DNA from 2 places in the Hahella sp. NS-SX17 genome. Region 2 is predicted to be linked to the other one. Evidence: riboswitches for the same ligand, from Rfam matches in the RefSeq annotation. Region 2 holds a riboswitch; the other holds the start of a gene.
The links. A riboswitch is a leader RNA that binds a small molecule or an ion and turns the genes downstream of it on or off. The one in region 2 is predicted to bind thiamine pyrophosphate.
Positions count from the first base shown of each region.

Region 1: another riboswitch for thiamine pyrophosphate. It lies ahead of thiB (thiamine ABC transporter substrate binding subunit); the one in region 2 lies ahead of thiC (phosphomethylpyrimidine synthase ThiC).

Region 1 covers NZ_CM170632.1:1,984,276-1,998,907, forward strand. The annotation lists gene AC2IBB_RS08990 (sterol desaturase family protein) at 1-904, opposite strand, end outside; gene AC2IBB_RS08995 (DUF2145 domain-containing protein) at 1,086-1,913, opposite strand; gene AC2IBB_RS09000 (hypothetical protein) at 1,936-2,187, opposite strand; gene AC2IBB_RS09005 (hypothetical protein) at 2,186-2,344, shown strand; gene AC2IBB_RS09010 (hypothetical protein) at 2,524-2,799, shown strand; gene AC2IBB_RS09015 (hypothetical protein) at 2,812-3,666, opposite strand; gene tpx (thiol peroxidase) at 3,881-4,378, shown strand; gene AC2IBB_RS09025 (alpha/beta hydrolase) at 4,447-5,127, opposite strand; gene AC2IBB_RS09030 (GNAT family N-acetyltransferase) at 5,136-5,570, opposite strand; gene AC2IBB_RS09035 (ABC transporter permease) at 5,738-6,535, opposite strand; gene AC2IBB_RS09040 (ABC transporter ATP-binding protein) at 6,558-7,181, opposite strand; gene AC2IBB_RS09045 (tRNA-queuosine alpha-mannosyltransferase domain-containing protein) at 7,460-8,521, shown strand; gene AC2IBB_RS09050 (ATP-binding cassette domain-containing protein) at 8,526-9,143, opposite strand; gene AC2IBB_RS09055 (ABC transporter permease subunit) at 9,136-10,689, opposite strand; gene thiB (thiamine ABC transporter substrate binding subunit) at 10,758-11,777, opposite strand; TPP riboswitch at 11,829-11,967, opposite strand; gene AC2IBB_RS09065 (GNAT family N-acetyltransferase) at 12,084-12,644, shown strand; gene AC2IBB_RS09070 (phosphotransferase) at 12,677-13,501, shown strand; gene AC2IBB_RS09075 (hypothetical protein) at 13,714-14,632, shown strand, end outside.
Region 2 covers NZ_CM170632.1:536,459-551,090, reverse strand. The annotation lists gene AC2IBB_RS02510 (thiazole synthase) at 1-30, opposite strand, end outside; gene thiS (sulfur carrier protein ThiS) at 78-287, opposite strand; gene thiO (glycine oxidase ThiO) at 277-1,356, opposite strand; gene thiC (phosphomethylpyrimidine synthase ThiC) at 1,346-3,277, opposite strand; TPP riboswitch at 3,387-3,491, opposite strand; gene AC2IBB_RS02490 (Lnb N-terminal periplasmic domain-containing protein) at 3,574-5,400, opposite strand; gene AC2IBB_RS02485 (hypothetical protein) at 5,413-5,778, opposite strand; gene AC2IBB_RS02480 (hypothetical protein) at 6,098-6,526, shown strand; gene AC2IBB_RS02475 (hypothetical protein) at 6,529-6,969, shown strand; gene AC2IBB_RS02470 (DUF4153 domain-containing protein) at 7,177-8,940, opposite strand; gene AC2IBB_RS02465 (hypothetical protein) at 9,077-10,840, opposite strand; gene AC2IBB_RS02460 (hypothetical protein) at 10,859-12,601, opposite strand; gene AC2IBB_RS02455 (pyridoxine 5'-phosphate synthase) at 12,781-13,509, shown strand; gene AC2IBB_RS02450 (RNA 2'-phosphotransferase) at 13,529-14,083, shown strand; gene AC2IBB_RS02445 (DUF6901 family protein) at 14,086-14,632, opposite strand, start outside.

The DNA of each region.
Region 1 (14,632 bases), 1.4 Mb from region 2:
GGAAGCCGAAGTTGAAGTTCAGGTTGGCATGCGCCAGTACGGCTTGTACTCCCACCAGAATAACGTACGCGTTCAATGCCTCGGCGGAGAAGCCCAGCAGGAACAGAGGAACCATAACCACGCTGCGAGTAATCAGTATTTCAACCAAATGTACGCGGGAACCGGCCAACCAATCCATGTGCTTGCTGGAGTGATGCACTGCATGGAATTTCCACAGAAATGGCACAGTGTGGTACAGGCGGTGGAACCAGTACTGGGAGAAGTCCGCCATGAATACGGCCAGCAGAAACTGCGCCCAGACGGGCATGGATTGAATGGCGTCACGCAGGGAATCAGAAGCTACCCAGCCAACCAGATACGTGGAGGAGGATGTGGTGAAAATCAGAATGAACTGCACCAGCATATGGCTCATAAAAAAGTAAGCCAGATCGGTGCGCCACTCAGGACGCAGGGTATGCGTTTCCGGCTTTTGCGCGAATGTGCGCTCCATGGGAATAAAGACGAGTGCGGAGAAGAACAGAGCCAGAATGAACCAGTCCAGACCCAGCGAGTAAGGTGTTTCGCCAATGCTGTTGAGCTGAATGTCCGCGCCGCCTGCAACCACTGCAGCAGTGGAAAACAGCACGCCAGTCATGCTGAGGCGTTTCTGCTGGTTCAGCAGGAAACTGAGCAGTCCAAGTATAAAAGAGGCGCAAAGCGCTGCCAGCAAAAGAGTGCGAGCGAACTGCTCGGTGTATACCTGACGCAATTCCTGCGTGGTCAGATATTCAGGAAAATGGAAACACAAAACAGCAAGGAAACTGAGAATGCCAAGCGTGGCGGAAATGTATCCGGAAATACGGCCCTGGCCAAACTTGAAAGGCGCATGACCATGACGGCTGAGATAATCGTTGATCAGTTTCATAATGTCTTCCCGAGGGTAAGCGTTAAATACCGCATAAGCGAGATGTTGTCGTGGAAGCCATCATGGAGTATTTTCGGGCGTCCGGCTATCAACGCTTGTCGGGTGTTGGGATGCTCGTAGTCAGGTATCGAAAATCGATACTAAATGCCAGGAAGTCTTTTAAACGGATCGGCGCCGCAAATCAGGGGTACACCACTAACACCTCTTCGGCCAGAGACTGATTTTTCAGAAAATCGGCGATAGCGCCGAAAGTGGTGGTTTTGATGCCGCCAGAATGGTCGGATGTTCGGAACTCTTTCGCTATCAGTGGCGCAAGCAGCCCTTTCAGCGGTCCAAGTTTGATCTCTTGCGGCTGGAACCACGCATGTTGATTGACCTTGATCTGTTTAATGCTGTCAGTTTGGTAGATCGACGCGAAAAGAATATCCAGCACATACTCCGTACAATTCTGATATTTGGTGTTGAATGGATTGGACACCATCGAATAATTCTTGTTGTGCACGCTTTGCAGAATGCCCGACTCCAGGCTTTGTAATATCCGCTGCTGCAAGGCCGGAGTAGGTATAATGACGCCAGCTTTTAACACTTGGGCGCCTGAGAAAAAGTCGATGGGATAATCCATCGCCAGATGACTGCGACGAGGATTGTCATCATCTTGATATAAGTTGTGGATGGCGTATCCCTTCAGCGTTTCTCCCTGCTCGGTAGTGATAGTGGAATAGACAGCGAGCCCCGTATGCGTGAACTCCACCCCTTCCGGCAGGTCCTTGTCAGGAACGCCTTGCCTGGCCAGCAAGAATACATAGGCGCTTCGCGCTGCGGCGGTTTTCTCGACTTTTTTCGCAAAAACGGCGATCTCTTCCGCGGTGAAAGGGGAGGGACCTTCCTGCTGACGGCTTCCGCCGTAAGCATAGGGTTGAAACAAAAAGAGGCTTACGGTCAATGCCACAAGCCGGACTAACGCAGCGAATGTGATGCGTGCTCCCGATATGGAGCCTAATGTGGGCATGGTAAGCCTCTTGTACGTTTACTTAGCGAGCAGCGACGGCTAACGCGGGCGCGGGTCCTGCGGTTACATTTTCGTCAGATATTTCCAGTGATTCGTTTTTCTTGCCGGTAGCGCTGTTCCACAGAGGCTCAGCGATTTTGGCGCTGGCTTCGCCGACTACAGCGATGGCTTTAAATGGAACTGCTGCTGCGCCTGACGCCAGCTTAACGCCGCCGGAGACAGTGTTGGTCGTCGCCTGCGCGGAATGAGTCGCGGCTTGGGAGAAATGTTGCATGCTATCAGCCGCGAAGCTGGTGGATGCAAACAGCAAACAGGCGCTTGCTGTTAAGGTAGAGATCATTTTTATCGCCATAGCGTATACCTCACTTTTTGTGTTGCTGACAAAGGTCGAGGACACAAGTGCCGCCAACCTCAATGCCAAGCCAGCATGAACCTGGGCTGAACAAAAGCGATAGTAAGTCAGGTAAAGTCGCACGTTGTGGACTGAAAAGTAGCGCTATCCACGACTTTGACTATTGTCAAAAGGGGAAAACGGTGGGCTTTTCGCATAGTGGAAGGGTTTATATTCTATAGTGAACACAGGATGAAAAATCTTAGCGGAGGACGAACTATGACAACCAAAAACAAAGGTTTGACCAACCATGAAGTCACTGTCTGTTTAAAGGGCGGGGCAGTGCTGGGGCCCTTCAAGGCGACTTGGAGTACAGAGGTGGTCAGTGATGTACGGGAATTGCTGAAAGACTACGACGCTTTTTTGCAAACCGGTAAGCAAACTCGATTTAAGTACCATTTGCATGATTCAGAGAAGCGTTTGTCTCACACATTGGTGCTGCACTTTACCAATGTCACAGGCGTTTATGATTGCGTCGAATTGAGTGAAGGCTGAGCGCGGGTGCGCTCAGGACTGGCGAACGTAAACCCAGTTAGTTTTTCCGTTATCGCAGACGATGATGGCGTCTGACAGGCCATTGCATTGAGTAATGTCTGTCGGCAATTCTTTTGAATAGCGTGGCTTAACCGCCATGTTGGATTTATCCCGTTTCAGAAAACCGTACATAGTTTCAAAGCGGTCGGAAAAGCTCAGGTTCTGCTTTTGTATATCCTTGAACGAATAGTAGAACTTGGTGAAGCTCATCGTCGCATCGCCCAGCCCGATTTCCAGCATCTTAGGTATGTACACCCGGTAAGCCTGAGACAGGTAGTCCTTAACCGCCGTTTCGTTGTTGGGATCGCCCTGGAAGGCGGGAAGGTTGAGTTTGTTGTCTTCCGCCAGTACGCCGTTTTTTAGAAGCTTGTTTTGTTTGTTGGTCGCCAGATGGTACTGTCGTGAGCCGCAGGTTATCTGGTCCTTATAAAGTAGGCAGTCGTTGGTAGCGGGTAAGGCGCTGGGCGATGTACTTTGTGTTTCTTTTGAGGGCGCTGAAGAGGCGTCGCGCCTGGAGGCGGTTGCAGGCTGCTTTGTCGCGGCGGTTTCCGTTTTTCGGGCTTTTTGTGACTGGCCTGCGCTTGGGAGCGACAGCCCTAACTTGGCGGCGGGACGCTTTAGTAACAACGCCTGAATCTGGCGGTCATTACGTCGGAAATCCTCCAGCTTGGGAAGACTGCCTCCTTCGCCTTTGTCCTGAATTTCACAGTAGAGGCGCTCCATATCGGTGCGGGCCTGAGCCTGACAGTCCGCCAAACTGTGCGTGCTGAACGCAACAGCGCCAAGCAATACGGATGTTTGTGTAAGAGAGAGTATTTTATTTTTCATAGGGCGCTAGCATAGCGGATCGGCGGGATTAAACTGAATAGGCCATTTTTCAGCCGGTCAAAGGTCTACAGCCGTTTCTCATTCTGCTTGGACGCTGCTTGCCAAGATTTCATCTCTCCGCAATGGGATTTGTGCTAGCTTTGTAAGCGGCCCTGCCTTCCCGCTGGATTCAGGGATTCCCGTTCAATTACTTACCTGTCGAAAAGGATAAAACATGGCTTCTATCACCTTAAAAGGCAACCCGGTCGAAACTAAAGGCGACCTGCCTGCAGTGGGCTCCAGCGCGCCGGATTTTACTCTGGTCAAACCTGACCTGTCAGAAGCGACGCTGAAGGATTACGCCGGTAAGCGTCTGGTGCTGAACATTTTCCCCAGTGTGGACACGCCTACTTGCGCCACGTCCGTTCGTAAGTTCAATGAGAAAGCAAGCAAGAAAGACAACACCGCTGTGCTGTGCGTTTCCGCTGACCTGCCATTCGCCATGGTGCGATTCTGCGGTGCGGAAGGTTTGCAAAATGTGGACAACGGCTCTGTATTTCGTAATGCCGAGTTTGGTGATCGTTATGGTGTAACAGTGATGACCGGTCCTCTGAAAGGACTGCTGTCACGGGCCGTTGTGGTGATCAATGAATCCGGCAAAGTGCTGTATACCGAGCAAGTGGCGGAAATTGCAGATGAGCCTGATTATGAGGCGGCGCTGGCTGCGCTCTAAGCGGCTGGTAAGGCGTGTGAACGCCTGAGGTAAACCAAACCGGCGCGTTTAGTGCGCCGGTTCAATGATTAAGCCAGTACTTTCTGAATCCACGCCGAAATATCGTGGATTTCTTCCAGACATACGCTGTGATCCATCGGATAGGTGCTGTACTCAGGCTTATAGCCCATGCCTTGGAAGTGGCTGAGAGCTGCTCTCCCCAGACTTTCCGGGACGACGGAGTCCATAGTTCCATGACAAATGCGAATCGGAATGTTGTGATTCGCTGAATCTGGCTTTAGGGTCGCGGCAGTGGCCAGGTAAGTGGAAAGCCCCATCAGGCCCGCCAAGGGTTTTGGATAGGTCAGTGCGGTCTGATAGGCGACCGCTCCGCCCTGGGAAAAACCCGCCACGATAATGCGGCGACTGTCTATGCCGCGCTCGATTTCTCGGTCCACTAATGCGCGCACCGCGTTGGCGGATGCTTGTAAATGCGCTTCGTCCACTTTGCGTTCGATATTCATCTCCAGAATGTCGTACCAGGCCGGCATGACGTAACCGCCATTGATCGTGACCGGGATAGATGGCGCATGGGGAAAGATGAAGCGCACCGCCATGTCTTCAGGCAGACGCAGCTCCGGCACGATCGGGGCGAAGTCGTTGCCGTCGGCGCCGAGCCCGTGCAGCATGATGAAGGCGGCGTCCGCCGGTTTATGGGGTTCAATTTCAATGTGAGGCAGTAGTGCTTGGGGGGAGGCTAGGGTAGTCACGTGATAGGTTAACCGATGCTTTTTTCCAGAATGGATTGTTGTTTCATATGTTCGAAGCCAAGTTTGCCATAAAACTCCTGCGCTTCCAGTCTTACTGCGTTGCAGCGCACCCGCAGGCGATTGCAACCGCGGGCCAGAAGCCATTCTGACGCAGCAGTCACCAGCTGTTTGCCCACGCTCAAACCTCGGCCGTTTTCGTCCACCACCAGACTGATTATTTCTCCGAAGCAGCCTTCCGCCAGTCGTACGTCCATACTGGCCTGAATGCAGCCGACAGCGACGCCATCTTTTTCTGCGATAAAGGTTTCACCGCTTCTCTCGGCAATCTGGTTGATTCTATCCGACGCCTCCTGGGGAGAGACGGCGTAGCCTAACTGCGTCATTAAATGGGATATGGGAGCTGCGTCGGCGCAAGTGGCCGCTCTGATATCGATGGTCAGCATATTCGTTATCGAGTTCGCTAGGTTGGAGTCTGGCCCGAGTCGGGCGTCTGACGACTGGTCATACATCTAATCTGGTCATACATCTAATATAGCCCGAAACGGGAGCGTAAAGAACTCCGGCCGATCTTGGCGTTGACGGATGACGTTCTGATGACAGCGGGGGCCCTTTATTTCAACGCCAGCCTGTCTAGGCGTAAACGATGGCGCTCGTCAAAGAGGCGCCAGATGGCGAGTCTGTTTGCAAACCAGGTTCCGAAGCCGGTAGCGGCGACGATCATCAGAAATATCATGATTTGATAGGCGACGGCGGTTTCTGGCGGGCTGCCCGCGAGAATCTGGCCTGTCATCATGCCGGGCAGACTGACGACCCCAGCGGTGGCCATGCCGTTGATGGCGGGCGTCATTCCCGCATGCATGGCCTGACGGCGTTGATCTTGAATGGCTTCTTCAGCCGGTTCACCGAGCATGAGGCGGCCTTCGATAAGATCTTTCTGGTTCCTGGCGCTGGCGGTCAAGCGATCCAGACATAGGGAAACGCCGTTCAGCGTATTGCCCAGAATCATGCCCAGCAGAGGAATGGCGTATTGCGGCTGATACCAGGGATCGGGTTGGATCAGCGCCAGCAGAACGATCAGGATCATAGAGTACGAACTCGCTGTCATAGCGATCAGACCGATGCGGAATGTCCAGCCTTCAGTGAAACGAACCTCTTGCCTCGCGCCGACTTCGCGCCCCGCCATGGCGGCCATGAAAAAGCTGACCATCAGGACCCACGGCAGGGAGGCCTGGGCGAAGAGAAATTTCAGGGCCATACCGATCAGGCTCAGTTGTATGGTCAGACGCGCGACCCCGATCAAAAGGACTGAACTGAGGTCGGGCGCCTGTCGCCAGTTGATCCAGGCCAGGCTGCATACCAGCAAAGCGCAGAAACCAAGATCCCAGATCGTTAAGTGGATAATGCTCATTGTTCAGCTCAAAAGATCATATTCAAACCTGAAAAGTGGGAGTGAGCTCGCTCAGCTCTCTTACTTTGTCGTCGATGATGTTCCAGAAGCGATTGGCCAGTCGCAGGCATTGTTCCTGGTCGTGACTGACCAGGCAGATCGCCCGGCCCGGCTCGGCCAGATAGGCTGTCAGCATGCGTTCGACACGTTCACGGTTGCGGTTGTCCAGATTGGCGGTGGGCTCATCGAGAAGCACAACGGCAGGCCCGCGGGACAGGGTGCGGATCAAACCAAGGCGCTGGCGTTCGCCGCTGGAGAGACGGCCAGCTTCCCAGCCCGCTACATCCGGATTGAAGCCGGCCTTTTCATACCAGGATAACGGCATGGCGGCTGGCATATGGTCCCCGACAGTAGGGCGCCACCAGCGACTTTCGCTGGGCGTAAGCATGACCATGCGTCGCCATTCGGGCGCAGGTATTTGTTCACAGGGATCTCCTTGTAAATAGCAGGCGCCTGAATGCGGGTCCAAATCCGCGATGGCGCGCAACAGCAGGCTTTTACCACAGCCGGAGGGTCCGCTCAGAGCGACGCAGTCACCCTCATAGAGATGATTGGAGAATGGTTTGAGAGAGCCTATGGCTAGGTCTCTTAACGTCAACAGAGGCATTGCGTCAACCTGCTCACGTCTGTGAGTATCACGAAGGTCTGTTGAAATTCAGGCCAGGGGAATTTGCTTGCTTATATGTTGCGGCGTTTCGCAGGCGACGGGATGGATTGGCTCCGCTGGCGTCGATTTTGAGAGCGCCGCTCAATAAAAGTCTATCGTAAAATTCGGAGAACGCCCGTAAAAGTTTGTGGAATGACGAGACCAGGGGAAAGTTATACAGTCCGCACTCAGGCGCTGAAGCGCAGCGCCGTCGCCAGCGTTAGGAAAATGGAGCCATAATGAAAATATTGATGCTATCCGCCTACGACATAGACAGCCACAAGCGCTGGCGACTGGGGCTGGCCGCCGCATTGCCTGAGCATGAATGGACGCCGCTTACTCTGCCGCCACGGTTTTTTCGCTGGCGTATTCGCGGGGCGCCGATCAGTTGGAGCCTGTATGAAGATGAGGCGTTGAAGCGGTCATATGATCTGATTGTGGCGACATCCATGGCGGACGTCGCCACTCTGCGAGGTCTATATCCGAATCTGGCGACGACGCCGTTGCTGGTTTACTTTCATGAAAATCAGCTGGCCTATCCCTGTTCCGACGAACAGCATGACAGCATCGATCCGGCCATGGTGAATATCTACGCGGCACTGGCCGCCGACCGTGTGCTTTTCAACACGACGTTCAACCTGGAATCTTTTCTCGCTGGCCTGGAGAGTCTGATCGCCCGCTTGCCGGATGCGGTGGACGCAGAGTTGTGTCGTCGCATTCGCGATAAAAGCCAAGTGATTCCCGTTCCATTGGAAGACGAACTATTGCGCTTTCCACGCGAGGAGAACGGCGATCAGCCGTTGACCATCGCCTGGAATCATCGGGTGGAATACGACAAAGGCGTAGATGACTTGCTCATGATTTTGCGACGGCTGCGGGCGAGGACCCATGACTTTCAGCTCGTCTTGCTCGGACGTCGCTTTAGACAGGCGCCTCCCGCCTGGAGCCAACTGCAGGAGGAATTCGCTGTGCATCTGCTGTTCGATGATTATGCGGAAAGTCGCGAAGCCTACTGGCGCTGGCTGAGTCGCGCCCATGCGGCGCTGTCCACGGCGCAGCATGAGTTTCAGGGACTGGCGATGATGGAAGCGGCGGCGCTTGGGTGCGCGCCGGTAACACCAGATCGCCTGAGTTATCCTGAACTGTTTCCGCAGAGGCGCCGCTATCAGGATATTGAGGAAGCTGTTGATTTGTTGCTGGAGGCTCCATCCACACGCCCCTGCGATATGCGGGAGTACGCCTGGAGCGCGTTGCGCGGCGTTTATGCCGACGTGTTGAGCAAGACGGCGGACCGGCTGTGATTGCCTAAACTGCGCCTGACTCCGTGTCGTCGAGATGAATCGCTCGGTGCGCTAGACGACTGACGTCTTCACTTTGGTGGGTGACCATCAACAGCGTTTTGCCGAAGCGCTCCGCCATCGTGTGTGTCCACTCTGTGGCGAGGCGGCGGGTGTCCGCATCCAGCTCAGAAAAGGGTTCGTCCAGTAGAATCAGCGGCTCTGGTCGCAGCATGGTGCGCAGTAGTGCGGCCCGTTGACGTTGGCCGCCTGAGAGGCGACCAGGTAGTTTGTCCAGCTGGTCGGCGATTCCTAAAGCCTGGGCCTGCATAGGTAAATCAGGATGCATTGCCGTGTCCACACCCAGCTTTAAATTCGCCATGACGGTGAGATGTTCGAACAGATTGTAATCCTGAAACAGCATGGCGACCGGCCGTTGCTCCGGCGGCGAGTGGGTCAGGTCGACGCCGTCCCAGGACAAGTGACCGGCCTCGGGCGCGACGAAACCGGCGATGGCCTCCAGCAGGGTGGATTTTCCCACGCCGCTGACGCCTTGTAAGGCGATCACTTCCCCTGAAGCGATTTGCAGATCGTAGTGCAGGGTGCGGGCGCCCCGTTTAATTTGAAGTGCGCGAATTTCAAGCATGACGGGGGGATTGTTTCTCCAGATAAAAAATCAGCAGGCCGCAGACGCCCAGAAACACCATGGAGGCCAGCGAGGCTTCAGTCAGGCGGTAAGTGCTGGCGTAACCGTAAATCAGCCAGGGCAGGGTGACAAAGTCCTGGCTGCCGAAAATCGAGTAGATCGCTACGTCCCCCATGGCTAACATCGCCACGAATGCGGCGGCGGTGCGAATGGCGGGCGCCATGTAGCTCAACTCAATGCGCCGTCGTTGCCCTGAAGTGAGTTTCAGGGAGTGAGCGAGACGATGGTATTGGCTGTCGAAGTTCAATAGCGCCGGCTTCAGTTGCGAAGCGGCGAAAGGAACGGTAATCAATCCATTGATCAAAGCCACCAGCCACATCCCCCAATGATCCAGATCCAGATGGGGCAACAGCAGCACAAACAGACCCACGGACAGCACCATGGCGGGCACCGCAAGCGAATGGGAGGTGAGCCAGTCCAGCCATAGTGCGGCGGATGAACCCTGCAGGCGCGCGCGACGATAGGGACGCAAGGCGCTGTAGGCGAGACTGATCGATAACAGGGTGGATATGGCGCCGAGCCCCAGCGTCACCAGTAGGGGGCGGCTAAGGGAACTCCAGAAATCCATCGTGGCGCCGCCCGCGACGACGCGTGGCGTCAGCGCCAGCAACGGCGCCAGTAGAAACAACCAGCAACCGGCGTAAACAGTCCGGTATACCAGCGACTCAGCGCGTGTTGCCGACGGGCGTAACTGCGCAGGCGCCGATGCGGGGCTGAGCCAGGATACCTTGCCGCAGAATGAAACCAATAAAAACGCAGAGCCGGCGATCAATAATTGCACCCAGGCCAGGGCCAGAGCTTCGGAAATATTGAAGTCGTATTTCAGAGCCTGATAGATCGCAACCTCCAGCGTGGTGGCTTTAGGCCCGCCGCCCAGCGCCAGCACTACGGCGAAGCTGTTGAAACAAATAACGAAAATAAATCCCAGCAGCAACCAGGTGGCGCTGTGTGTCGCCGCCCACTCCAACTGCCGAAACCGCTGCATGCGGGTGAACTTGAGTTGGCGCGCGAGCCGCCAACTGGCGTCGGGAATGGATTGCAAGCGCAGGTACAGGGTGCGCACTGCGAAGGGCAGATTAAGGTAGACATGCGCGATCAGAATGCCGCTCAGACCATACAGGCTCCAGTCGTCGCCCAGCAAAGGGCTGAGACTGCCGGAGCGGCCCAGCAGACTGATAATGCCGGTGATCACGATCAGCGTCGGCATCACGAAGCAGAGTACGCACAGACTCAGAAATACGCGCTTATGCAGGCTGTCTTTGAGATAACTGAGCGCCAGCGCCGCCGGCCAGGCCAGCGCTACCGAGAGCGCGGCGCTCAGTGTCGCCTGCAATAGCGTGAAGCGCAGAATGGCGAGAAAATAGGGATCGCTGAAATAGCTCCAGTCGAACTCGCCGCGATTGAATCCAATCAGACCGGCGAAGGCCAGGGCCGTTGCGATGGCGACAAAACACAGGGCGGGCCATCCGGCCCACCTTCCTGTCATGAACGCGCCCTGTTTCATCTAAATACAGCCTGCGTGAAAAAAGGAGAAACCAATGTGAGCGGCGGCGCTTATTGAGAAACGGCGCTGCGCCACTCCTTAATCCACTGTTTGCGATTCGCGGCGATGTACTCCGGCGTTAATTCAATGGGTTTGGGTTGAATCAGCGTATCGAAGGCGTCAGGTAGCTTGACTCCTTTGCGAACCGGCAGCATCCAATTCGTGACGGGAATGATTTCTTGCGCTTCCTGTGAAATCAGGAAGTCGAGAAAGCGGTTGGCCAGCGCTTTCTTCTCGCTGTTAGCCGCGATGGCGGCGACTTCCACTTGCATCACATGGCCTTCGTTGAACAGCGCCGCTTTGTATTGCGATTTGTCTTCCGCAACCTGGTGGTAGGCGGGAGAGGTGCTGTAGCTGAGCACATAGTCCGCGTCGCCTTCCAGAAACATGCTGTAGGCTTCCCACCAGCCTTTGGTGACGGTGACGGTATGCTGCGCCAGCTTTTTCCAGGCGTTTTCCGCCTGATCGCCGTACGCGCTTTTCATCCACATCATCATGCCCTGACCCGGCGTGCTGGTGCGCGGGTCCTGATAGATGACGGAAGCAGAGGAGTCCACTAACTCCTGAAGGGATTGCGCCGGTTGTTTGATCTTTTGACTGTCGTAGATGAAAGAGAAATAACCGTAGTCGAAAGGTACGAAGTCTTTGTCGCTCCACTTCAGTTCCGGCGTCAGGGCGTCAAAGGCGACGGCGTGCGGCTGCACCAGTCCTTCATTGCGAGTCTCCTCCATCAACCCTGTGTCCAGGCCCAGCACCACATCCGCTTTGGCGTTCTTGCCTTCGATGCGCAGCCGGTTAAGAATGCTGACCCCGTCTTCCAGGGCGACAAACTTCACATCGCACTGGCAGGAAGCCTCGAAGCTCTTCTCCAGCGCCGGGCCGGGGCCCCATTCGCTGACGAAGGAGTCGTAGGTATAGACCGTTAATTCTTCCGCCGCGCTGGCGCTGGCGGCGAATACGGCGGCTGAAGCGGCGATAAGCGAGCGCGCAGCGCGGGAAAGTGAAACAGTGCGGGTGAACAGGTTGTGCATGAAGGCTCCTCTAAACAGCGAGGCGCGGAAGCGGCGGCTTCATCCGGAAGGGGATTGGCCGGCCTCATTTCCTACGCCAGCATTAACTGGATCAGGTTCTACGGGTACACTCTCAGCCTGACTGGCGCGTGTTCGAGCGCAATCGCGCATCGAATAAACGCAGTGAAGTCAGGCGCCCCGATGAGACTGCCCGGATTCTAACCAAAAGCGGTGGGACAATCTACGCGGGCGCGGATATTTTGCAATGACGAAACCATGTCGGCGACTGTGTAAATCGAGCAGACCTTAACAAGGAGTCAAAACAGGATGGCGTTTACAAAGATGGAAACCGAGCGTTTGACGCTGCGGGTGGTGAGTCCGGAAGACGGGCCGATGCTGAATCAGGCGATTATTGAGTCGCTGGATCAGTTGCAACCCTGGCTGGACTGGATGACGCCGCCGCCGAGTGTGGAGGAGACCGCTCGCTGGTGCAGACAGGCTTATGCTCGCTACCTGCTGGACGAAGAAGTGAACCTGTTGCTGCTGCGTAAGGAAGATGGCGAGTTGGCTGGCGTTTGCGGGCTTCGAAAGTCCAACTCTGGTCTGCGTCATTATGAAGTAGGGTACTGGGGCTGCGCGCGTCTGCAAGGAGCCGGTTATATGACCGAAGGGGTGAAGGCGCTGGCTGATTACGCACTGCGGGAACTGGCGGCCAGCCAGGTGTATCTTTCCACGGACGAGCGTAACATACGCAGCCGCAAACTGGCGGAGCGTGCGGGGTTTCAGCTTGAAGGCGTGTTGAGAAATGAACGTATGAATAATCAGGGGCGGTTTCGTAATACCTGTGTATACGCTCGAATTCCGGCGGGCGCCTGGACCACTCATTAATCATCTTCTGACAATCTGACAATGAGAACCGCATGAGCGACGAAGTTCAGACATCAAACCCGGAAGAGCGGCGGTCGCAGGCTGAGCGCCTGCAGGCCGCCAACGTATTTCTGGGTAGCGAGGTGGACTGGCGGCTCATGCCAGCGTCCGGCCACAGTAATGTCTTGTTTCGGGGAGAGGGCTCAGAAGGCGTGTTGGTGCTTCGTCTGAACGCCAGTTCTTTGCGCGCCTTTGGTGTTGACCGGCGTCTTGAGGCGGACGTGCTGCAACGGATTCAGGGCGCTGACTGGGCTCCGCGGGTGCTCTGTAACGCGTGGCGGGAAGGTTGGCTGTTGATGACGCATCATGGCGCCAGCCTGACCGAAGCCGGCGCTCAGGACGTCGCCTCGCAACAGACCGTCGAGCAGTTACTGGCGTTCGTCGCAGATCTGCAGCGCGTCACGAAAGGTCCTGCATTCGATTATCAGGCCCTGATGGCGCTCTATCGACGTCGTCTTCAGGAGCGCGCCGTTGTGGCCGCGCATCAGGCCTGTCTGCAGCAACTTGAAGATGCGTTTTCCGCTATTCCCAACGACACCATGGCGCTGACTCACCATGATCTGCACTCAGGCAACCTGTGTCTGGATCAAGGACAGCTGATCGTGCTGGACTGGGAATACGCCGGCCTGGGCTGGCCCTGGCTGGACATGGCCTCGCTCCTGCAACACCATGACCTGGAAGCGGATGATTTATACGCCTTGCCCGTTTGCGCAAGCTTGAGCGCAACGGAAATCGAACAACGACTGCATCTTGCCGCGCATATCAATCAACTCCTGGAACAACTCTGGTTTGCGGTGAGAGAAGAGCGCACCGGGTGAACATAGTGGAGTCCGCAGCAGCTACACGCTAGATTCTCTCAAACACTTCAGATATCGAAGCTGTCAGTCAAGAGTACTATGCCCTCCGAATGATATATCCAAGCGGTAACGGAAATTAAAATAAACTTGCATTGTAACGGTTTGTTTCTATTTTTCCTTCGCCGTAATACCTGTCATGAGCATTAAAGGCGGAGTAACAGGGATGTATTTGCATGTATTCCACTCGTCAGTACGAGTTCAAACATTGGACAGATTTAACCATTGTTGACTTGTCTTTTGTTGAGTCTCCATTCTTCGCCGCCAGTTACGCTGAGCGCTGTTTGAACAATGATATGAAGGTCGGCGAAATTGTCGGCAACCTCTCAGGTTCCCACTTTCGTTCTGCTTTTGGCGCTTTTCCCGGGAGAGGGACGCCGTACTTTCGGAAATGGAAGGAAGATTTCGTCAGGCTGGTTGAGCGCGGCGACATTCTTCTGGTGTTTAAAGACGGGAAAAAACCATTTAGCCCGATCGCAAGTGAAGGAGACGAAGGCGTCTTTCCTACAAACTCAGATCCTGTCTTGGCTGAGCGACTGATAGCGCGGGCGAATCCAGAGCCTCCGCCGCCGCCAATGTTAAACGGACTACTGAAGGACATTCCCTCATTGAATGGTAATTTGTGGTGGGAAAGTGTCCCCGCAGAACGCCGCAATTATCTCCCTCCGCCATCCAAAAAATCTGAAACGCCTGATATTGGGCAAACAGAACCTGATGAGGCGACCAGGCTGACCGAGGATGAGCGTGAGGAAGTCTACAGGGAATTCTGGGAGGCGAAAAAAGAAGGAGACGCCTCCGCTATTCTGGCGATGGAAGAAAAGCTGGGGGATGAGTTTTACCACTCACTGGAAACAGGCGGAGGTGGTCCTTTCGGGAAGTACTATGCTATACCGAAGGAGCGAGCGGAACTGATGCTGGAGGGGCTACGCGTCATTGAACGGGGAAGCCCGATTGACGATGTAAGAGCATTCGATAACAAGATCAGAGACATCCGTAAGAATCTGATCAACGCCAGTTCAGACCCCATCGCCGCCAGACGCAGCATCGAAGTCAGCTCACTGGAAGGATTAAGCGAACGCGTAGCATTGGAAGACG
Region 2 (14,632 bases):
AGACTCTCCATACAGAGACAGCTTATCCACGTTTTACCTCCGGTGGCGATGGCCACCTGTACTTGTTTCACGGCGCGTCAGCCACCCGCCACCGGGGCCACCACATCCACCAGATCGCCTGCGTTCACGGCGGTTTGCGCATAAGCGGAGCGCGGCACAAACTCGCCATTGATGGCGACGGCGAAGCCAGCCCCCGTATAGCCGTACGCCTGCAGCACCTCGGAAAGGACATTGCCGCGAATCTGAGCGGTTTCGCCATTCAAGGTAATTTCGATTTCAGGCGGCATATTGTTTCTCGCTTTGAAATTGATCCAACACCTGCCCAGCCACCACTGGCCCCAGCAGATAGCCGTGACGATACAAACCATTGGCGCAGATCAGCCCCGGCTCCCGCGTTACCCGGGGCAGATTATCCGGCAGCGCTGGGCGGCAATTGACGCTGGTTTCCACCACTCTCGCCTCCGCAAACGCCGGGTTCAGGGCGTACAAAGCACTGCTCAGTTCCAGTGTGGATTGCAGACTGATGGGCGACATATCAGCGCTTTCTATTTCCGTCGCGCCAATAATGATCTGGCCATTCAAACGCGGTACTGCGTAAAGCTTGTAGCGGGGGTGCATCAGTCGCACAGGGCGGTTCAGGCTGACTTCAGAGGTCTCGATGATCATGACTTCACCTCTCACGCCGCGCAGTCCCGTCATATTGCGGCCAGCACCGAGCCCTCGGACGTCGATCACCCAGTCGAAGCGCTCGCTGCCGCTGTTCCAGTGAATGCGGTTCGCTGAACATTCCACCAATGTATCGGCGACCAGTCGCACGCGGCACTGCCTCAGTGCGACGAGCAACGCCTGCAGCAACAGACGGCTGTTAACGTCGGCTTCCGACGGCAGGTACAGGCCTTGCTCAAAGTGCTCCGCCAAACCAGGTTCAAGGGCGGCCACGCCCTCCCGATCCAGCCATTGCAGCGTCTCTCCAGCAGGCAGCTTGGCGTTGAGGTCGCTCTGAAACTGCGCCAGTTCCGCCTTATCCAGCGGGTGCGCCACCACTACGGAACCCGCCTGACGATAGCAGGCCGACAAGCCGGTCTGGCGCTCCAGCTCGGCGATCCACCGCGGCCAGATCTCCAGGCTGCGCATGCCCATGCGGTGCACCTCAGCCTCTGCTGACACCAGCTCGCTCAGGGGAGAAATCATGCCCGCCGCGGTCCAGCAGGCGCCGCCGGGACGCTCAAAGTCTCCGGCGTCAAACAGCGTGACCTCATGGTTTCGCAGCGCCAGCCGCCAGGCGCACAAACGCCCGAGCAGTCCGCCGCCGGCGATCCCGATGCGCAGCCGAGACCTCATGGAATTAGACTTCATGATACAGACGCCGCCCGGCGTCTTTGTATTTCTGCGACATCTCCTGCATGCCCTGCTCCGCTTCCTGCTGCGACGCGCCTTCGGCCTGCGCGCCCTCAGCCTGCGCCTTCTCGGCCTCCAGTTTGGCGGAATAATCGCGCACATCCTGAGTGATTTTCATGGAGCAGAATTTGGGTCCGCACATGGAGCAGAAGTGCGCCAGTTTGTGACCTTCTTTGGGCAAGGTTTCATCGTGATACGCACGGGCGGTATCCGGGTCCAGAGCGATATTGAACTGATCCTCCCAGCGGAACTCGAAACGCGCTTTGGACATGGCGTTATCCCTCAGTTGCGCGCCAGGGTGGCCTTTCGCCAGATCCGCAGCATGGGCGGCGATTTTGTAGGCGATCAGACCTTGTTTGACGTCATCCTTGTTGGGCAGCCCCAGATGCTCCTTGGGAGTGACGTAACACAGCATGGCGCACCCGTACCAGCCAATCATGGCGGCGCCGATGCCGGAGCTGAAATGGTCGTAACCCGGGGAAATATCCGTGATCAGCGGCCCCAGTGTGTAGAAGGGCGCTTCTTTGCAGTGCTTGAGCTGCTCTTCCATGTTTTCCTTGATCATGTGCATGGGCACATGGCCGGGGCCTTCAATGATGGTCTGCACGTCGTGCTTCCAGGCGATCTCGGTGAGTTCGCCCAGCGTGCGCAGCTCACTGAATTGCGCCTCGTCATTGGCGTCGGCGATACAGCCGGGACGCAGTCCGTCTCCCAGCGAAAAGCTGACGTCATAGGCTTTCATGATCTCGCAGATTTCCTCGAAGTGGGTGTAGAGGAAATTTTCCTTGTGATGCGCCAGACACCACTTCGCCATGATGGAGCCGCCTCGGGAGACAATCCCTGTCAGACGTTTGGCGGTCATGGGCACATATCGCAACAGCACGCCGGCGTGAATAGTGAAGTAATCCACCCCCTGCTCCGCCTGCTCGATCAGGGTGTCGCGGAACACTTCCCAGTTGAGATCTTCGGCGACGCCGTCGACTTTCTCCAGCGCCTGATAAATCGGCACTGTACCGATGGGAACCGGGCTGTTGCGGATGATCCACTCACGGGTTTCGTGAATATTTTTACCCGTGGATAAATCCATCACCGTATCCGCGCCCCAGCGGGTCGCCCACACCAGCTTCTCCACTTCTTCTTCGATGGAGGACGTTACCGCGGAATTACCGATATTGGCGTTCACTTTCACATGAAAGTTGCGGCCGATGATCATCGGCTCCGCTTCCGGGTGATTGATGTTGCAGGGAATCACCGCCCGTCCCGCGGCCACTTCCTGACGCACGAACTCCGGAGTGATGTAACGGGGCGTGTTGGCGCCGAAGCTCATACCGGGATGCTGGCTGCGCATGGCGCTTTCGATTTCCGCCTGCTCCAGCGCCAGATTTTCCCGAATGGCGATGTATTCCATCTCCGGCGTAATAATGCCTTTACGGGCGTAATGTAACTGGCTGACATTGCCGCCTGCCTGCGCTTTACGAGGGGCGTGGCGATGTTCAAAACGCAGATTGTCCAGGGACAGATTCTGTTCCCGGCTTTTGGCGTAAAACGAAGTCGCGCCGGTGAGATGTTCAGTGTCGGCGCGGTCATTGATCCAGGCTTCGCGCATTCGCGGTAAACCGCGTCGCACGTCGATCTCGACAGTGGGATCGGTGTAGGGACCAGAGGTATCGTATACCCGCAGCGGCGGGTTCTGTTCCGTAGCGCCCTCCTGCAAAGGAGTCGGCGTCAGCGTGATCTCGCGCATCGCCACCTGAATGTCTGGGCGACTGCCTTCGGCGTAAATTTTCTTGGAAGCGGGAAAGGGTTGCGTCGACAGCGCGTCCACCTGCGCCGACTCACTGAGTTTGCTGATTTTATTGATATCGATTGTGCCGCCCACAGTACTCTCCTAGTTGGTTGTATGGGGTAGCACCAGGGAGGAGAGAGGGCATCAACGTCTTGGTCTGCAATCGGGCCCGTATCACAAGGATGGAGCGCCGCTAAGAACTTTTGATGAACTACTTGTTTCCTACGCTGGTACTAACCAGATCAGGTTCTACGGGCCCCACTGTTGTGGTCTCAGCCTGTTACTCCAGGCACCCCGACAAGATGTGCTGATTAGTTTAGGCTCAGCGGCGGGTGGATGGCAAGTGGGCGTGACTCATCACGCGTTAGGGGGAGAGGCGGCTCCATCGCTTAGAAATAGTATTTAAATATGGCTTCCACGCCATCATTGGAATAAGAGCCGTTCCAACGCCGTTCATAATCAAGAATGATTGCATAGTCATCGCCGATGAACTTTGACTGCTTCAGGCTGAAAGAGTGGTATGCCTCGCCAGAGTCAAGCTGATTCCATACTGTCTGATAAGAGATGATGGATTTCATGTCATAAACTTCATTGATGATCATTCCTGCTTCTGGGTTCAGATACAGGTAAGAAGTTCCATCACCAAAGCCAACCCCTCCCATCGCAAGGAAGTAAACGCTCATATCTCTGTCTACGGCAAAAGTCACTCCAAGACCTCCGCTGATATTGGCTGCGCTATGTCGCCGTATACGCTCATCATAATGCTGCGCCAGCCCAACTTCTAAGCGACCAGACAGGCCTCCAGTGAAGCTATCCCATGGGATCAGAGAGGAGACCGAATATAACTGAAACCTATCAAGTTTCAGGTTCCCGTTTTCAGGTGAAACCAAGATAGAAAGATCGCCTAACTTCAGCTCATTTTCACTGAAAAACTGCCGATTATCGTCTTCGATACCATGAGATGCGGGCAAAAAGCCTATTCTAATGAATGCCTCATCATCGATGAACGCTAAGCCGCTATATATCTGGCTGTCCTTTGGCGTCTTTAAAGGATTTTTATACTCCGAGATATCAATTGCGTAGGCTTTTTCTTGCTTCGCTTTTCTCTGTTCCACTTTACCCGATAAACTGCGCCACGAGCGCGCGTCAATTAAGTCAGTTTCATGCAGATAATCAGCATAATAACCTGCGAGCTGAAGCATAAGAAAATCTTGCTCTGGATTATCTAAATCAGGGAGATCATTAATTTCATCATGATCAACGGACTTCTTAACGTTATCGGCCACGCTAGGAGGAAGGCTTTCCTCCAGCATACGAATTTTCCACCGATTTGACGGCAATACCGAAACGTGATCAATAATCCCTGCTTGATGCGCCTGCTTGACCACATCAAGCGGAGTCATCCATAGACCCTCCATCTTCAATACGCCGGGGTCAATAAAAGAAATCATAAAACTGGTTAGCGTTGCACAGTTATAATCGTGAAAGAAGTAATCCAGTTTTGTTTGCTTTAATTCCCATATATGATACTGAATTAGTTTTCTTTGGAACTCAGTCGAATCCAGTCTATACTCCCATACATTCCTCTGCTCACGCCTTAAATACTGATCCAGCTTGTCAGAATAAGGAGTCAGCGCAAAATATCCGGGTTTACCTACTACTAAGCTATCAAACATTATTTTAGGAACATTGACGCCTTTTACTTCGGTGAAAAAGGAAACGCCATGCTCAACTATCTGACTTTCAGCATTCTTGCCAGATATCTTTAGCAGTATATGTCCCATCATGCTTGATGGCTGCGACAGGTTTTCAGATGAATAGACCAGATCTATATCGTCAATGGGAGCGCGACTAATATAGTCTTCCAGATCAGAACAGTTTTCTAAATTCTTTGTATCTATCGACAATTTCTCGCCAAGCCAGTAATAGCGAGCAGGAAAACGGCATATTGCCTGACTATCTCCCGAACTATTCAATAAATAGTTTATTGTAAGTACAAGCTCATTCTTAGGATTAAATTCTGAACCAGACAATATGAAAGATTCATCATGAACTTTCGTATTACCATCCTGAAAGTGAATCAGCGACTTCCAGACAGGGTCTTGATATAACTCTTTTTTTAAGGCGAGGTCCACCACGTCTTTGACTGATGCGGCGAATACGGAAGATGCTAAAAAAAGGGAAGCAATTAAGCCCCCCTTAAAAATATTTTTCATCGCGAAAAATAATTACTTACAACTAACAGTGATTGAATCTTGGTATTTCCACATTTTCTCAGTTGAGTAGTCAGTGGTGGAACCAAAGGCGCCGCCAGACAGAACATTCACGAAGAATACTGGATCTACGCTCTTAGTCATCACGGTTTCTTTGGCGCATTCAGATGAGTCCACAAGGATTACTTGGTCTCTGTTCGCACGCTTTACTTCAACAACGCCAGGACCTTCAAAAGGAACGCCATCGATTGTACCGGAGAACTTCTCTCCGCTAGTGGACAGTACATTAACTTTCTGAGTGTCTTCGTTCAGGATAGATGCGCAGCCTGCTGAGAAAACCATTGAGGTAAGAGCGATTGCCTTTACTGCCTTAACTAACATTTAAATTCCTCTAAAACTTATGTTTTTCCTAACCCCATTTCAAAGGGGCAGGCAGTATACATAACTTGCATTTTAGGGAACAGATCAAGATCTCACCTTTAGGCCTCAGCTTTGTATCTATTTAGTTAATCCATTGTTTTGAAAATGTATTACGTCGACAAAACACGCTTACCAAGCCAGCTTTTCGGCATTTCCGGTTAGTCGCTTTTTCTTAAACCAAAACACCGATTCTCTTGTGCTTTTTCCTGCTTTATTTTCTTAAAAGCAATATTTATTGCCAATAAAAATTGAACTTAACAGGCTTTTGAGGAAATATGAGATGAATCCGACGCGGGCTGAGTTGAAGATTTCTGTCGCCAAACTGATTGAAACGGCTTATTCGACAGACAAGGGGCTGACGGCGAAGATTGTGCGTAGTAAGGGGCCGTTTAAGCTGGCGGTGGATCAGGACGGTAAGGCGACGCTGTCTGGTTCAGCAGGAGTGTTGACCTTCAGCGGAGACCCTGCGTTAAAGGCGATTGGCGCCAAGGTGAAATGGGTGAGCATTGCGTTCGCCAATGGCGAAGGCAATTTGATCAAGTACAACGCCACGTTCTCGATAGGGCTTATCAGTATCACCGTAGGCGGCAGTTTTGATCTTGAGGCGTTGATAACCTCCTGCTCCGGCCTGTTGTGCCGCGCCGCCAAAGCCATGCAACAGCGCAACCACGCTTACGACGAACAATTACGGAACATCATGGGGAACTGAGCATGAAAACCTGGGGACTGATTCTATGTCTGCTTGCAACAGGATGCGCATCCGTTGGCTCGCTCGATCCCTTATATCCGAGTTATCGCCTGTACGCAGAAGCCGTCGACGCCAACGCTCTGAGCGCAGACTATCCGTTGTACTTTTCCCGACAGATTGTGGACCAGGTGGAGGACGATCCGGCGGCGTTCGCACAGCTGGGCTTCAAGGCCTACATGCTTCGCGAGCACTCACACTCCACCGTAGCAGGAGAAGATAATGGCTGCCTGACGGTCAATGGCTATGGCGTCGGCGGCGAACCGCTAACCTTTTATCTGGCGTATGTACAGGAAGGCGCCGAATGGCTGATTGATGACGTGAATGTGGTGTTTCTGGAGCCGGAACAGGCATTTAGCGCCGCCGCAAAATGTCCGGCGGAAACGCGAGTGGACGCAAACGGCTAGGTGGCGAAAATGAGCCCCTTTCTGCGCGGATCTCTCCTTATACATGGCGACACCCAGCGCATGATCACGCCTGTAAGGCTACTCGCCATGGAAGATAGGACCTGACATACGCAGGCCCTATCATTTCAGACAGGTAGAAAGGCGCTAATTTCCTGCTGGATTAATAAAGCCCATTGCAAGCAGACGAACGCACCATTATTGCTTGATCTAATCAGGCGAGAAGGAAAATAGAGTGTCGCCGAGACGCAAAGATTGGTAGCGCGGTTGCTGCAACTCAAAGTCTCTGCTCTTCAATAGCTCGACGATATCCCTATTGCAACACGACGACGCTCTAGATAAGTCCAGCTGGCCCATTTTGCGCCACACACCAGCATTGTCAGCATCGTAGACTTTGAGGTCATACACGTACTCGGTCTCTTCCGCCACCAATACTTCTTTATCGCCGTCCTCGTCGAGATCTACCGTGAAAGCGAAACACAATCTCTCCCGACACATCTCCAACTCCACGGCGCTTTCAAATGCTGCAGTATCGGCGACGCCTTCATCCAGCCACTGTAACCCTATTGGCTTTGAGTACAGTTCCGCCAGACGTTCTTTCTCTTGCCAGTCATAGTAATAGTTGGCGGTTTTTAGTACTTCAAGACGTTGAGAGAGTACTTGCGCCTGAGCTTGAGACAGGGAGCTTTCGCCTTCCGCCATCGCTTTTATTTGCGTTAAATATTCTTGGCCGGAGCGGCCCAACTGAAAACGGAACAAGCCCAGATCGACATTTTCCGCCGTACTTTTTCCCGCCGCCAGTCTCGCAAACTGGTTGCTTGCACTGACTTCCTGAGAGTTCAGCCAAGGGGTAAGCGTTAACATCGCCATCAGCATCGCCGCCAGAATAACCGGGGTATTTACCGTATTCAGCGTCGTCCGCCAAGGCCCACGTTTCATGATAAACATGACGGCATAGCTCAAGGTCAGCGCCAGCGCCAACACAACCAATAATGCGGGGTAATAACGGTCCGGAGTCAGACCGTATTGTTCGATACGCTGATAGAGCGAGTAACCGGCCAACAGCGCGAATATCGGCAACAAACCCACCAATACATAAATCCCGACCCGCAGCCATTGAGGATAGGGATTACGATCGCCGCCGCAGAGCGCAGCCCCATTCAAGGACACCACCGCCACCAGAATCATCGCCAGCAGCATCGGTGTGGAGCGACCAGTACTCCAGATCATTTCCAGGCCTACAATGGGCAGGGTGACGGCGAAGGCAATCATGAACGCCGCCACTGGAGGCAGGATCGCACGACACACTGTAGCGATCAGACCGCTTAACATGTTCAATAAGTTAGGATAACGACATCCCAGGCTGATTCCCAAGGCGAAAATGATTGCTGACGCAGTCCAACCTACAGGCTCGTATTCAATAAACCGCCCCAGCTCAAAAACCTTCAGGATATCGAACAAAGCCGCGCATAGCGTCGCAACCAGCCAGTACAACCCGACTAACAGGCCGGCAAACGCCAGAATAAACAGGTTTTCCCAATACTTGCGATACAGCTCTACATTGAGAATATCGCTCATAAAACTCTGATTCTTTTGAAAATCACATTGAACAAAGGGCAGCAGCGCAAATAGCAGCGGCACGATTGTCACCCACCATGAGGTGACCAGATCTGAGGAACCCTCGTAGCTACCGCCCTCTGGTTTGAACGTGTTGGCGATTAACCCGACCGCGGATAAGCCAATTACAATGGCGATGCCCGTCGCCAGCGCCCAATTCGAAGCGCTCCTGCGCGTTCTGCCGGTAAACAAAAATGCGCCGGCGAAGACAAAAATAAAAGTGATCGCGACAGCCGCGGCCTTCTGAGCCATGAGGCCTTCCGGCCAATGCTCCGTGCCCAGCCAGGCGGCCACCCCCGTCGCGATACCGGCGAACAAGGTGGAGAATAGGGGAAAGCGGGTTTCTTGAGGGGTCATAGTGTCCACAACCAAATAAAGTCACAGGTTAAAGCGTCAGATTACTCAGCAATCCTGTCCTTAGGGAGGTGAGATTATGGCGAATTATGGCGAGAGAAACAGGGCGGGCGATAATGACCAGCCTACCCTCCGTCAATCAAGGCTGGAAAGCATTCAATATAGCCGGCTTTAGTTGCTCATGATACTGATTGTTCAAACCTGTATCGGACATCGTTATGCGTACGAAGCGGCCATACTGCCCTTGGGTTTTAGCGCCATAATACAATACCGCCAGCGGCCGGCCTTGCGCATCCTCATAGCGATTGAAATAGGTCATAAAGCCAGCGTCCCTATTGCCCCATTCGCCCTTCATCCTGGGTTGTCCGAGATAGGAAAAGTTTTGCGTAACGGCTTCTTTAAACCAATCATTCAACGACATGCCGTCCAGTTCATCTGTTGACGAAAACACCACGCGAAAGATTTCTCCTTCCTTAAGCTTCTTCGGAACGTAGTAACGCTCTTCATTGATACTGATCTGCATGCGCCATTCACGAGGCAGCTTGTCCTCCGGTCCTGATTTACTCATCCAAAACAGCGTGCCGCCAAAGAAAGGCTGTGTTCGATCGTTATAACAAAAGCCGAATAGACGCCTATCCGTCTCGCCATTATCGTAGGCCAGCTCCATGGCGTAGCCGTTCAAGCTGTATCGCCCCCGATTCCTGGAGCCGTCATTGCGTTTTTTCTGAGAGGCGACGCCGACGCCTGGGGAGTTTCCACTGACAATAGAACTATCCCCGGCGTCATCGCTGTAGGAAGCGGCGTAAACGCTGGTCCCCGCCGTGACGGAAGCCATCATGCCGCTGTTGAACAGGCTGGAGCGGCCTCGGGTGAAGCGGCCGGAACCGAGAAAGGTCCAACTGTTAGTGAATACCCCTCCGCCTCCGACCATGCCCATATTGTCCGAGGAGGATTTGTAAATGTAGCGGTTGAGTCGTTCGCCCATCCGCGCAGGCGCCAAGCGTCGGCTCTTGTATAGCGGGCGCCATTCCTCCGCGCTGGCGGGAATCTTTACCTTGTATCGCTTATCGTCATCTTCTTTCCAGATTCCCCAGCGGTCAGGCTCCTGACGACGTGACACCTCTATATTCAGATCTTCAGGCGGCGCCGTCAGACCTTTGTAGGCGGTTCCGTCTTTAAGCAACAGCACAACATAATCGTAGTAGGTGTTATTCAGCCTGTTCTCAGTGAAATCGCACACCAGCGCCTGATATGGTTCAGGTAGAGAATATTCAGGGGCGGAAGCATTATCGATTCGTTTTAACTCTGATGAAGCCGCGTTGGAAGTTTGCTTGGTTGCAGTGGTGGAGTCCGGCGCTGACTTTTCAACAGGCGCGTCGGACGCCGTCTGGGAAACGGCCACTCCCTGCAAGCGTTGCGGCATGGTCTCTCTCATTACCTGCTGCATACCGCTGGCGTAGCGCGCTACCAAGGTGCTCGCATCCGAAGACAGAACACGCAGGTATACCGCCTTGCCTTGTCCAAAGAACCCCATGTAGTGCGCGTAACGTGCGGCGCCATCCCGGCTCTGCAACATATAGGTCGCCGTCATTACGCCGCCCTCATTTTGCTTGAGCTCCGGCTTCGCCAATACTTCGCCCCACTTACTGGCGTCCAGACCGACGCGTTTTTTGAACCACTGCGGATAATCGCTTTGCGGAAGCGTCTCCGCCGGGGAAACAAAGAGGCGATATTCTTCTCCGCTGGCCAAATCACCTGGGATAAATATCTCTTCCCCGTTTTCGACCAGAACCGACCAGCCGTTTGGGGCCGCGGGAACGGCAGAAGCGGAAAACACGAGCGGCAGCGCGCCGATGACCATAGACACTCTGCGAACGGTTCTCAGGAAACGTTGGATGTTCAACTCGATTACCTCTGGCGACTACTGTCGGAAAGCCTCTTTGAAAGCAGGCTGCAGTTCCTTGGTGTAACGCTTAGCCATGGCGGAATCGGAGATGACGAGACGAACAAAGCGGCCGAATCGACCTCGCGTCTTCATGCCGTAATACACCACATACAGGTCTCTGCCATTTTCCTTAAACGCATTGTAGTACTGGTGCAGCCCCTGTTGGCTTGTCCAATTGGGCGAGAGTAGCGGGTCACCGAGATACGACAGATTTTGCGTCACGGTCTGCTTGAACCAGTCGTCCATTGAGCGACCGTTTAATTCCACTTTCGGAGAGATCACCAGACGATAGACTTCTCCTTCCTTGAGGTCCCCGGGAATATAAAACTGGTCCTCATTCTCAGTAATCACCATTTTCCAGTCGACGGGTAAATCACGCTCAGCCTCAGACTCCTTCATCCAATACATCGTCCCGCCCAGGAATGGATCGGTACGATCGCCATTGCAAAATCCAAACAGCATGCGCTGTTTTTCACCATTATCGAAGTTCAGCGTCATGGTATGGCCGTTCAGCTCGTATAGGCCGCGGTTTTTAGCGCCATCCTTGTTCTCTCTGGTAGTGGAAGTCACCATACCCGGCGCCATCCCGCCAGCCACCGAACTATCGCCATGCTCATCGCTTTTGCTGGAGGCGTATACGCTAGTGCCGGTCAGGGCTGACGCCGCCCCCCCCGAGCCATGCAGGCTGGATGACCCTTTGGTGAAACGTCCTGAGCCGTGAAAGGTCCAACTGTTGGTGTACACGCTGGTGGTGGCGGAGATGCCCGCCATACCATGCGCATTCATGATATAGATGTAGCGATTCAGGCGTTCGCCGATACGGGCTGGAGCCAGAATGGCGCCGCGCTTGACTTCACGCCACTCTCCGCCAACTTTCACTCGGTAACCATCGCCGTTCTTCTTCCATACCCCCCAGTTTTTCGGGTCCTCTTTGCGTGCTTTGGCGACGTTGAAATCCTCAGGAGGAACCGTCAAACGCTTGTATGCGCTGCCGTCTTTAAATAACAGATAAACATAGTTATCCACTTTGTAGTTGGAATTGGAGATGCCCGTTGTGTAATCGCACACCAGCGCTTCGTAGGTATTGGGCAAAGAGTAGCGAGGCGCTGCGCCGTTATCGACTTTTTGGATATTCGACTTTTTCGGCGCTGTCGCAGAGGGCGTTGCAGGCTTCTGCGCCGTCGCCGACTGTTGCGGCGGCGTAGCGCCGGACTGGCTGACGCCCTTGATCCGTAAGGGCAGAGTTTCCTTCATTATCTGTTGCATGCCGGCAGAGTAACGGGTCACCAATTTGGAGCCATCGGAGGTGAACATGCGCAAGTACACCGCCTTTCCCTGACCGTAGAACGACATATAGTGAGCGAAGCGGGCCTTGCCTGCGGTTTGCATCATTACTGTCGAGCTTAGCGTACCGGCGTTATGTTCTTTGACCGCCAAAGTGTCCACCACTTCGCCCAACCTGGCGCCGTCTTCCTTGAGCACCTGTTCAAACCAGCCGCGGTATTCGTCTTCCGGCATCTCCTCCGCCAGGGACAGGAACAGACGATATTCTTCGTCCGCCTTCAGGTCTCCGGGAATAAACAGCTCCTCGCCATTCTCCACCAGCACTTTCCAACCCTCCGGAGCGGCCAGGGCGGAAAAGGAAAACAGGAGTGCGAGCAATGCAGCGCTGCGTTTTATGAAGCGCGATATCTGTAGGGGACAAAGTCGTTGAGTCATCAGATGGGTGACCTCAATACCGGTTATTGGGCGCTTTATTTAACCATAATAAATACTTACAGACTGCTGGGGGAAACCCTTGGCGCCAGAACCCGACCTCGCGCCGCTGTGGGTTTGTCCGCAAGGGGGTGCTATGATCTTGCAGCGTTGCGTGACCGTTTAATAAGGACTCTGTAGATATGAAGACCGTTCTGAGTGTAAACCTCAATAAGATCGCCCTGATTCGTAACTCCAGGGGGCGGGATTACCCCAGCGTGAAAGCCTTCGGCCGTCGCGCATTGCAGGCCGGCGCCGGGGGGGTCACCATTCATCCGCGGCCGGATCAGCGTCACGCCCGTTACAGCGACATCGCCGACCTCAGCGAGCTGGTGAAGGAGTTCGGAGAAGCCGAGTTGAACATCGAAGGTTACCCGGAAGAAGAACTGATCGAGCAGGTGCTGCGTTACACGCCTCATCAATTCACACTGGTGCCGGACAAGCCCGACCAGATCACTTCCGATCACGGCTGGGACTTAAACCAGGACGGTGAATTCGTCACCGATATCGTACGCAAAGTACAGGCCGCCGGCGTGCGCGTCAGTCTGTTTATGGACCCCGACGAAGCCCAGATCAAACTGGCCCAGAAAACCGGCGCCAAACGCATCGAACTGTACACCGAAGAATACGCCCACGCTTATGGAACGCCGCAATTCGACGCCATCGCCGCCAAGTACCTGGCCTGCGCGCAATACGCCGTGTCTCTGGGCCTGACCGTGAACGCCGGTCACGACCTTAATCTGGAAAACCTGGCGCCGCTGGTGGCGGAAGGGTCCATCGCGGAAGTGTCCATCGGCCATGCATTGACGGTGGAAGCGCTGGAAATGGGCTTCGACCAGGTTATTCAAAAGTACGTCGACATACTCTCCTAGACTCTAAAGACAGGCGTCCATGGACAAGAAGCTGAAATCGAAAAGCAAATTTCTCAGCCTGGTGCTACGCCATCAACCGGAACTGATTCAGCTTCCTCTGGACGCCAATGGCTGGGCCGATATCGACGTATTACTGGCGGGCGCCGCCCGCCAGGGCGTGACTATCAGCTTAGAAGAGCTGCTGGAAATCGTCGCCGCCAATGATAAACAGCGCTTCGCCCTGTCCGAGGACAAACGACGCATTCGCGCCAGTCAGGGGCATTCCATCGACGTGGATCTACAGTTGACGCCCGTGGCGCCGCCGGATGTGTTGTATCACGGCTCCGCCACGCGATTCGCAGACGCTATCCTGGCGACGGGCTTACAGCCCGGCCAGCGTCGTCATGTGCATCTGAGCGCGGATGTGGAGACGGCCCATAAGGTGGGGAGCCGACACGGCAAACCCGTGATTTTTCGCATCGACGCCAGAGCATTGTCTCAGGCGGGGCATGCGTTCTACCTCTCCGCCAATCAAGTCTGGCTCACCGACACCGTGCCGCCGCAGTATCTGAACCTGCTCAGCGCCTCGCAGTAAAACTAATCCAGCTCTTTACCCGCCTGCTCCAGCACTCTGTCGAACAGCTCCGACATATAAGTATCAAACCAGCCGCGTATGTCTTCCAGATTGTCTTCGATGATGATGGGGATCACCGTGCTGAAGAGATCCAGCAGGACGACGGCGTTCACGGAAGAGTCCGCTTCCGACGCCGCGCGCAGGCGCTTGGATATGCATAGATTCAATTGGTGCAGATTGCGATAAATCGTCTTCAGTCCACGCAGAGTCAAATCGACATCCCGACCTTCCGCCGCCCGAAAATACTGCGCCAGCAGATACATGCCGGCGGCGCGAAACACAGTATCCTGCTCCGTCGCCATCGGCAGATGCAAGCGCGCCATAGGCCGGAAAAAGTCCAGATGCGGACAGCCGCTGGTGGACATCAACAAACCAATCAACGCGCTCAAGGCTTTTTGCGCCGAGGTATGCTGACTGATTTTCTTGTCCCCTATCGTCACCTCAAGATCCACCTGCTCGTAAGACATAATGTCCTGGCAACGCTGCACCACCTCCACCAGGCTTAACGCC